Linked DNA regions of Rubinisphaera italica. The protein of the gene in region 1 interacts with the protein of each later gene in a pairwise test. Links are inferred from orthologs where the notes say so. Each region holds a gene or a part of one and is shown in the gene's direction. Other genes may lie near its edges.

Region 1 (3,279 bases):
GTCAAAAAGGTACGAGATTGCTGGGCGGCGAGTGGATGTGCGACACGGAGGCTCATTTGTTGTGCGCAGGTGGTGTCGAATCGGAAGAACATGGAGATTCCCGACCGCGGATGGAAACCGATTCCGAAGCGCTGCTGCACGCCGGCATCAAACTGGCAAAAGCGACCTGGGAGCGGACGAAGAGAACATTAGAATGGACAGATGAGGATGTCGATCGAGCATTCACGCATCAGGTCGGGAAGGCTCATCGCAATTTGCTGATGGAAGGGTTAGGGTTATCGACGGATTGTGATTATCCGATCTACGATCGCTTTGGGAATACGGGATCCGCAGCCTTGCCACTTTCCCTGGCATTGGGAGCAGAGCAGGGCTTTGTTCAACCCGATTCCCGAGCCGCACTGCTGGGAATTGGCAGCGGCTTGAATTCATTGATGTTGGGATTGGATTGGAAGACGGTCGGAGTGAAAGGGACGGTATGGGAAGGGGAATAGGCTAGTGTCGAGTGCCCAGTGGTCAGAGGTGGTTGAAAATTAAGTATGATTTCTCATCACTAGCCACTAGCCACTAGCCTCTGGTCATAAAAACGGCTTTCCGCTTTCCGCTTTCGATTTAACTGGAATCAAAATAAGATATTTAGTAATTCAAGTACTAAGGCATAGTCAACAAGGTTTCACGAAACATGGCGAATACAAAAGGGACGTATACGGTCTTGGCTCGCCGGTATCGTCCGCAGACATTTCAGGATGTTGTCGGTCAGCAGCATGTGGCGCAAGCGTTAAAGAATGCGATTCTGGCGGATCGGGTTGCTCATGCGTATTTGTTTACCGGGGCTCGCGGAGTCGGCAAGACTTCGATGGCTCGAATTCTGGCCAAAGCGTTGAACTGTTTGCAGGCCGAGAATGGGGAGCCTTGTAATCAGTGCGAAATGTGCCATGCGATTTCCACGGGCAGCGATGTCGATGTGATGGAAATCGATGGGGCGTCCAATCGCGGGATTGATGATATCCGGGCTCTGCGGGCGAACGTCGGCATCCGTTCGATGCGAACCCGCATCAAGATGTACATCATCGATGAAGTTCACATGCTGACGAAAGAAGCCTTCAATGCGTTGCTGAAAACACTGGAAGAACCACCTGCCAATGTGAAGTTCGTCTTTTGTACGACGGAACCGCAAAAAGTTCCGGATACAATTTTGTCACGCTGTCAGCGATTCGATTTTTCGAGTATCGAAACGCAGGCGATTTCAGAGAGACTGGCCGAGATTGCGACGCAGGAAGGTGTTGAAGTCACGAACGAGGCGATTGATCTGGTGGCTCGACGAGCCGGGGGATCGATGCGGGACAGTCAGTCGCTGTTCGATCAGCTCCTGGCTTTTGGCGGCGAAAAGATTGAAGCCAAAGATGTGAATCAACTGCTGGGCACAGCCGATGACGACCGTCTCATCTCTTTGATTGAAGCGATCAAACGTCAGGATCGCGGGAAAGTTCTCAGCGAAATCGATGATGCGATTCATGCGGGGGTGCAGCTGGGAAATTTGCTCGATCAGCTCGTGAATGTGTATCGCGATTTGATGATCGTGCAGTGCGGAGCGGAGTCGGTGGAGTTGCTGGGTGTTGGTGGCGATCAGCGTCCGCGTTTGACGGAACTGGCTCACTCGATTGGGTTGCAGACGATTACATCAGCCATGCAAATTCTCTCGGAAACGAAATCTCGCTTGATGCGCGTGCCTCATGCTCGAGCTTTGATTGATCTGGCCGTCATTCGGCTAGCCAGTCTGGAAGATCTGCAGAGCGTTTCTCAATTGATTACCGAGCTGAAAAGTCGACCACCCGGCGCAGTGACTATTGGCACACCAACGCAAAGTTCCCGACCAACACAGCAAGCCCCGCAAAAAAAAACTCCTGAAATAACATCAGACGAGACTCAACCCCACTACGTGGAAGCGAGTCAATCTCAGCCCGTTGTTTCGCAGGAAGTCATTCCACAGAGTGAGTCTCCCAACCGACCAACCATCGAGTTTTCCGAAGCGACTCGCGAAGAGATCTGGAAAGAATTATTGACTCGCATTGAAGGCTCTTTGGGAAGTTATTTGAGGCAGGCCATCAGAACAGAAGTCTCGTCTGCGGATCGATTGACGGTCATTTTCAGCGAGAAGCATAAGTTTTCTTTCGATTCGTTGCTCCAGAAACCAGAAAATCAGCGACTGGTCGAAGACTGTCTGTCGGGAATCGCCGGGCAGAGGATTCATGTCAAATTCAATCTGGAAGCTTCGAAACCACAAGTTTCCGGTTCTTCTGGCCAAGCTCCCATGCATCCGACGGCAGCCGCGAAGCACGAGTTCGTCAAACAGGCAGAGTCCATTTTTAGTGCAACCATTGGTCGGACAGATCGGATTCGTAAAAATTAGCCATCTCGCAATTCTGACTCTCCTTTTGAATTCAATTATCAAACGGTCTATAATTTGTCATTCAAATGAACGCGATGACTCAAGTTGGCTGATCCTGTTATGATTGATCAGTCATAAGTTCATAAAATCCATACACAAGCCGCAACGGAAAAGGAATCCTCATGTTTAAAGGACTGGGCAATCTGGCCTCGATGATGAAAAACGCTCAGGAGATTCAATCCAAAATGAGCGATATGCAGAACAGCCTGAAGGATGTTATTGTAGAGGGCGAAGCGGGCGGAGGGATGGTAAAAGTGACTGCGAATGGTCATCAGGAGATTGTTAGTTGTACCATCGAACCATCACTGATGGAAACTGGTGATAAAGAGTTGATTGAAGAACTTTTTGTCTCTGCCGGAAATGCCGCGATGCTCAAAGCCAAGGAAGCAGCAGCTGAAAAAATGTCAGAACTGACCAGCGGAATGAATATCCCTGGCCTCTCGGACGCGATGGCTAACTTTGGAAAACAGTAAGGAATGGCCAGTGGCTAGAGGCCAGTGACCAGTGTTTTTTACTAGAGACGACTATCAAACAGATTCTGGCCACTCGACACTGGCCTCTCCCCCCTTGGACCCAAGACTCTAGACTCTAGACCAAGTTTATGGACGAACAAACACATCCTTACGGGCCGAGTGTGGCTCGGTTGATTGAAGAATTCGCACTGATGCCGGGCATTGGTCGGAAGTCGGCTGAGCGGTTGGCTCAGTATGTCGTGAACATGAAGAAAAGTTCGGCTGCTTCTTTGATTCAAGCGATCGATTCTGTTAAACGCAGCATTCGCCGTTGTGAGGTTTGCCACGCACTCACCGAAAAAGAGCTCTGTGACATTTGCA
Region 2 (4,411 bases), 2.2 Mb from region 1 along the record:
TCCCGAGCTTCGCTCGCCCAGTCTGGAATAGTCATCCAGCGGGAGACGGCAAATGCCATGAACGCCACGGAAAACATCGCGGTCAGGACAGCCATGATACGACCGAGATTTGAAATCATTGTTGTACTTTTCTGTCGAGACTCTGCGAAAAATCATTCCGAAGACATAGAGGTGGACCGATCAGTCCAGACGCATAAATGATAATCTCGGTTCATCCTACCCACGTCACGCAACGAAAGTCAAATTTGAGTTGTAATAACCTGGAAAAGAGGGAGCAGGTTTTCCGTTCGCAACGATTATGCATATCAAACGACCAACTGCAGGGTGTGAACGAAAGGTTACCGTTGTGAATATGGCCTCTTCATTTTCACTGATGGAAACCCAGTCTGAAATCCGGTAGAATGTGATTCTACACAAAACTCTCTCAGTTCAACGGTATCTACTCGAACTGATGATGGACCACATGGCTTGTCGAGGATGACAATGATCGATCTTTCTGCTGAAACCCGCCCATTTGCTCACCTGCACTGCCACAGTCATTACAGTCTGCTCGATGGTGCGAACCGTATTCCAGCGATGCTCGAAAAGGTGAAAGCCAATGGGATGAATTCCCTGGCGATCACCGATCACGGCAACCTGTTTGGAGCCCTTGAGTTTTATCAGAAATGTCGCGGAGCAGACGTCAATCCGATCATCGGCTATGAAGCCTACATCGCTCCCGGAAAACGCACCGACCGCAGTGCCAGCCGCATGAAAGAGGCGAGCTTTCATCTGACTTTGCTCGCTCAGAATAAAGTCGGTTTCCACAACCTGATCAAACTCGCCTCGGCTGCCTACCTCGAAGGATTTTACTACAAGCCACGTATTGATAAGGAACTGCTCGAAAAATATAACGAAGGAATCATCTGTCTGTCGGGCTGTGCTTCTAGCGAGTTGTCTCACTACCTATTGACCGATAATAATGAGCAGGCGGAATCGTTAATTCGCTGGTATGAGAAAGTCTTCGGCGACCGCGTTTATCTGGAAATTCAGGATTCCGGCGTTCAGATTCAAAAGGATTGCATGGATCGCACGATCGATCTGGCGAATCAGTTTGGCTTTCCGCTCGTCGCTACGAACGATGCCCACTATCTCAATCAGGGCGATGCCCCTGCTCACGAAATTCTGCTCTGTGTGAATACCCGCACGACCATGCAGAATGAACGCCGCATGAAACTCGACAGTTGCGAATTTCATCTGCGAACTCCCGAAGAAATGTACAAGGCGTTTCCGCATTGCCCGGATGCCGTCTCCCGCAGTCAGGAAATCGCTGACCGCTGTGATATCCAGCTCGATCTAACCGCCCGCCACTTCCCGGTCTTCGAGCCGCCGCCGGGGAAGACGGATGTCACGTACCTGCGTGAACTCTGCATGAAGGGAATTCAGTGGCGATACGGCGACAATCCGGATCAGGTCTTTCTCGATCGACTGGAAACGGAACTTGGCGTCATCGAGAAGATGGGCTACAGCAGTTACTTCCTGATCGTCTGGGACTTTGCCCGCTTCGCGCGTGAAAAAGGTATTCCCTGCACCGCTCGTGGTTCTGCCTGTGGGGCGATTGTCGCCTATCTACTCGGGTTGAGTGATGTCTGCCCGATTGAATACGACCTGCTGTTCGAGCGATTTCTCGATCCGAGTCGTTCGGAGGCGCCCGATATCGATATCGACTTCTGCCGCGACCGTCGGCAGTGGGTGATCGATTTCGTCAAAGAAAAATACGGTGAAGACAGCGTTGCTCAGATTGGCACATTCGGAACGCTGAAAGCAAAAGCGGCTCTGCGAGATGTCGGTCGGGCCTTGGATGTGCCGCTGCATCGGGTGAATGAAATCGCCAAAATGATTCCCGAACAACTGGGAATCAAGCTCAAAGATGCCCTCGCTTCAACGGCGGAGCTGAGGGAACAGTATGAACAGGATCGCATGATCCGCGAGATGATTGACTTCGCGATCGCTCTCGAAGGACTATCTCGTAACGTCGGAACCCATGCCGCTGGTGTTGTGATTGGCGATAAGCCGCTCGATGAATATATTCCCCTGCAACGCATCACCGGTAAGACGGATATCATCACTCAGTGGACCGATGTCGAAACTGCCGGCCTGCTCAAAATGGACTTCCTCGGTCTTCGAAACCTGTCGATTCTGGATAAGGCTGTCCATAATGTGCAGATGAATTATCCCGACTTCGACATGCGGCCAATCGACTTTCCGCTTGATGACAAGGAAACGTTTGCCTTATTACAGCGAGGTGAGACAAAGGGAATCTTCCAGCTTGAGTCGGGCGGTATGCGGGATCTGCTCACGAAGATGAAGCCGGATAAGTTTGCCGATATCATCGCGACCTCTGCCCTGTACCGTCCTGGTCCTCTCGAAGGGGGCATGGTGATGACGTATGTTGAAGTGAAGCATGGTCGTCAGCCTGTGCCAAAAGTGCATCCGCTGGTCGATGAAGTGCTCGCCGAAACTTACGGCGTGATGGTTTACCAGGAACAGGTGATGCGGATTTTGAACCGCGTCGGAGGCATCGAACTTTCTGCTGCGTATCGCTGTATTAAGGCGATCAGTAAGAAGAAGCTCGAAATCATTTCGGTCAATCATGAAAAATTCATCGAGGGTGCCCAGGAACGGGACATGACCAAGGAAATGGCCCAGGAACTGTGGGAACTGATTGAGAAGTTCGCCGGGTATGGTTTTAACAAATCGCACAGTACTGCTTATGGAGCAATTGCCTATCAGACGGCTTACCTGAAAGCACACTATCCGAAAGAGTTTATGGCTGCTTTGCTTTCCTGCGGAATGGAAAGTTCCGAGCGAATGGCTGAGCATACCGACGATTGTCGTCGCATGAAAATCGAAATCATGCCGCCCGATTTGAATATGTCGGATGTCGAATTCAAAGTCGTTGGCGATACTGTCGCCTTCGGGATGGGAGCCATCAAAGGGGTTGGTGAGGGAGCAGTTGGTGAAATCGTCAAAGAACGGGAAGCGAACGGACCATTCAAAAACATTTTCGATTTGTGCGAACGTGTCGATCCGAAGGCCCTTACGAAGGGAGTGCTCGAAACTCTGATTCGCGGCGGGGCTCTCGACAGCTTCGGACCAAACCGTGAGCAGCATACGATGTGCATCGAAATGGCGATGCAAATGGCTGCAAGGAAACATCGCGATAAAGCCCGTGGCCAAAAGAGTCTGTTTGGCGGAGGAGCTTCTGCCGCTGCTGAGGAAGAAGCATTGGAAGCCAGCATTCCAGACGCTCCCGACTGGACGCATAGTCAGAAGCTGAACTTCGAGAAAGAAGTTTATGGGTTTTATCTGACCTCTCATCCGCTGACTGAATACGCCGATCAACTGGCCCCACTCTGCTCACATAATACGTCTGACCTGGCGGAAATTGATGATGGAACCGAAGTGCTGATCGGCGGAATGATCTCGGCGATCAAAAAAGCGACGACAAAGAAACCGTCACGCAATGGAAATAGCCGATATGTGAACTTCGATCTCGAAGATGCTCACGGCGTGGTCCGCTGTATTATGTGGCCGGATGATTATTCGCGGTATCAGGAGATGGTCGTCGCCGAAGAAATCTGCATCATTGCCGGACGGGTCGATCGGCGTGGTCGCGAGCCGAATATCATTATCAATAAACTGATGACGATTGAGGCAGCCGAAAAGCAGAACACGCAGCATCTGGCCCTCAAATTCCAGCACGGCTTTCACACCCCAGCCGACATGCAGCAGGTCCGACGCATTCTGGAGCGTTCACCCGGCAACACAAGTGTGGTCATTGTGGTGGAAACTCCTGACGAACAAAATCATGAATATATGACACGCACAACCATGTCTTCACCGACGCTGACCGTGACCGTGACGAATTCAATGCGTGAGGAACTTAATCAGGTTCTGGGAGAATCGTTTTACCGAGTGCATGTTTCCGTGCCAAAGCGTTCGAAACAGAACGGTTCGTGAGAAAGTAGTGCTCTGTCGAGCTTTAAATGTCGCTCTCAAATCGCTATTTCGCAGTCAGTTTGACTGCTCCCCGATGTTGAATGTTGAACATACACGACATTTTGCGATAGTTGGAATAGTAGGGTGCGTCTAGACGCACCTTTCACCGCTCTCCATGTTTGACTTGTTCCCAAGGTCCTCCCTGGGAATACCCGGGATTGAAGATCTGCTTGAAGTAATTGTGGTATTGAAAACCCGTGAGAACAAAGCAGAGCTTCGGGTCTTGCGTTCCCAGAGAGGACCTTGGGAATGAGAAATATCTTTCTGTTGCCCCTGTGTCCGACGAAACACTTTTATTTGACATAACCGTCACAATCACTGAACATTGCACACATTCGCTAGAGTGGTTGTGAAAAGATTTCCAATCGGT

The links.
Region 2: the proteins of dnaX (region 1) and dnaE interact in binary tests that used the Escherichia coli proteins (3 or more experiments, as listed by UniProt). The link is inferred for Rubinisphaera italica from one-to-one orthologs.

What each region holds. Positions count from the first base shown.
Region 1 is NZ_SJPG01000001.1:3,246,162-3,249,440, reverse strand. Bases 86-3,043 are described here. They hold dnaX (DNA polymerase III subunit gamma/tau), read left to right. Parts: upstream 86-679; coding sequence 680-2,407; downstream 2,408-3,043. Other genes in these bases: Pan54_RS12075 (YbaB/EbfC family nucleoid-associated protein), read left to right, coding at 2,569-2,919; Pan54_RS12085 (3-oxoacyl-ACP synthase III), read left to right, coding at 86-491. In the rest of the region: more of Pan54_RS12085, read left to right, coding at 1-85; recombination mediator RecR, read left to right, coding at 3,048-3,279. UniProt on the Escherichia coli protein: Part of the beta sliding clamp loading complex, which hydrolyzes ATP to load the beta clamp onto primed DNA to form the DNA replication pre-initiation complex.
Region 2 is NZ_SJPG01000001.1:5,470,008-5,474,418, forward strand. Bases 113-4,202 are described here. They hold dnaE (DNA polymerase III subunit alpha), read left to right. Parts: upstream 113-483; coding sequence 484-4,002; downstream 4,003-4,202. Other genes in these bases: Pan54_RS20870 (hypothetical protein), read right to left, coding at 113-119. In the rest of the region: more of Pan54_RS20870, read right to left, coding at 1-112. UniProt on the Escherichia coli protein: DNA polymerase III is a complex, multichain enzyme responsible for most of the replicative synthesis in bacteria. This DNA polymerase also exhibits 3' to 5' exonuclease activity. The alpha chain is the DNA polymerase catalytic subunit.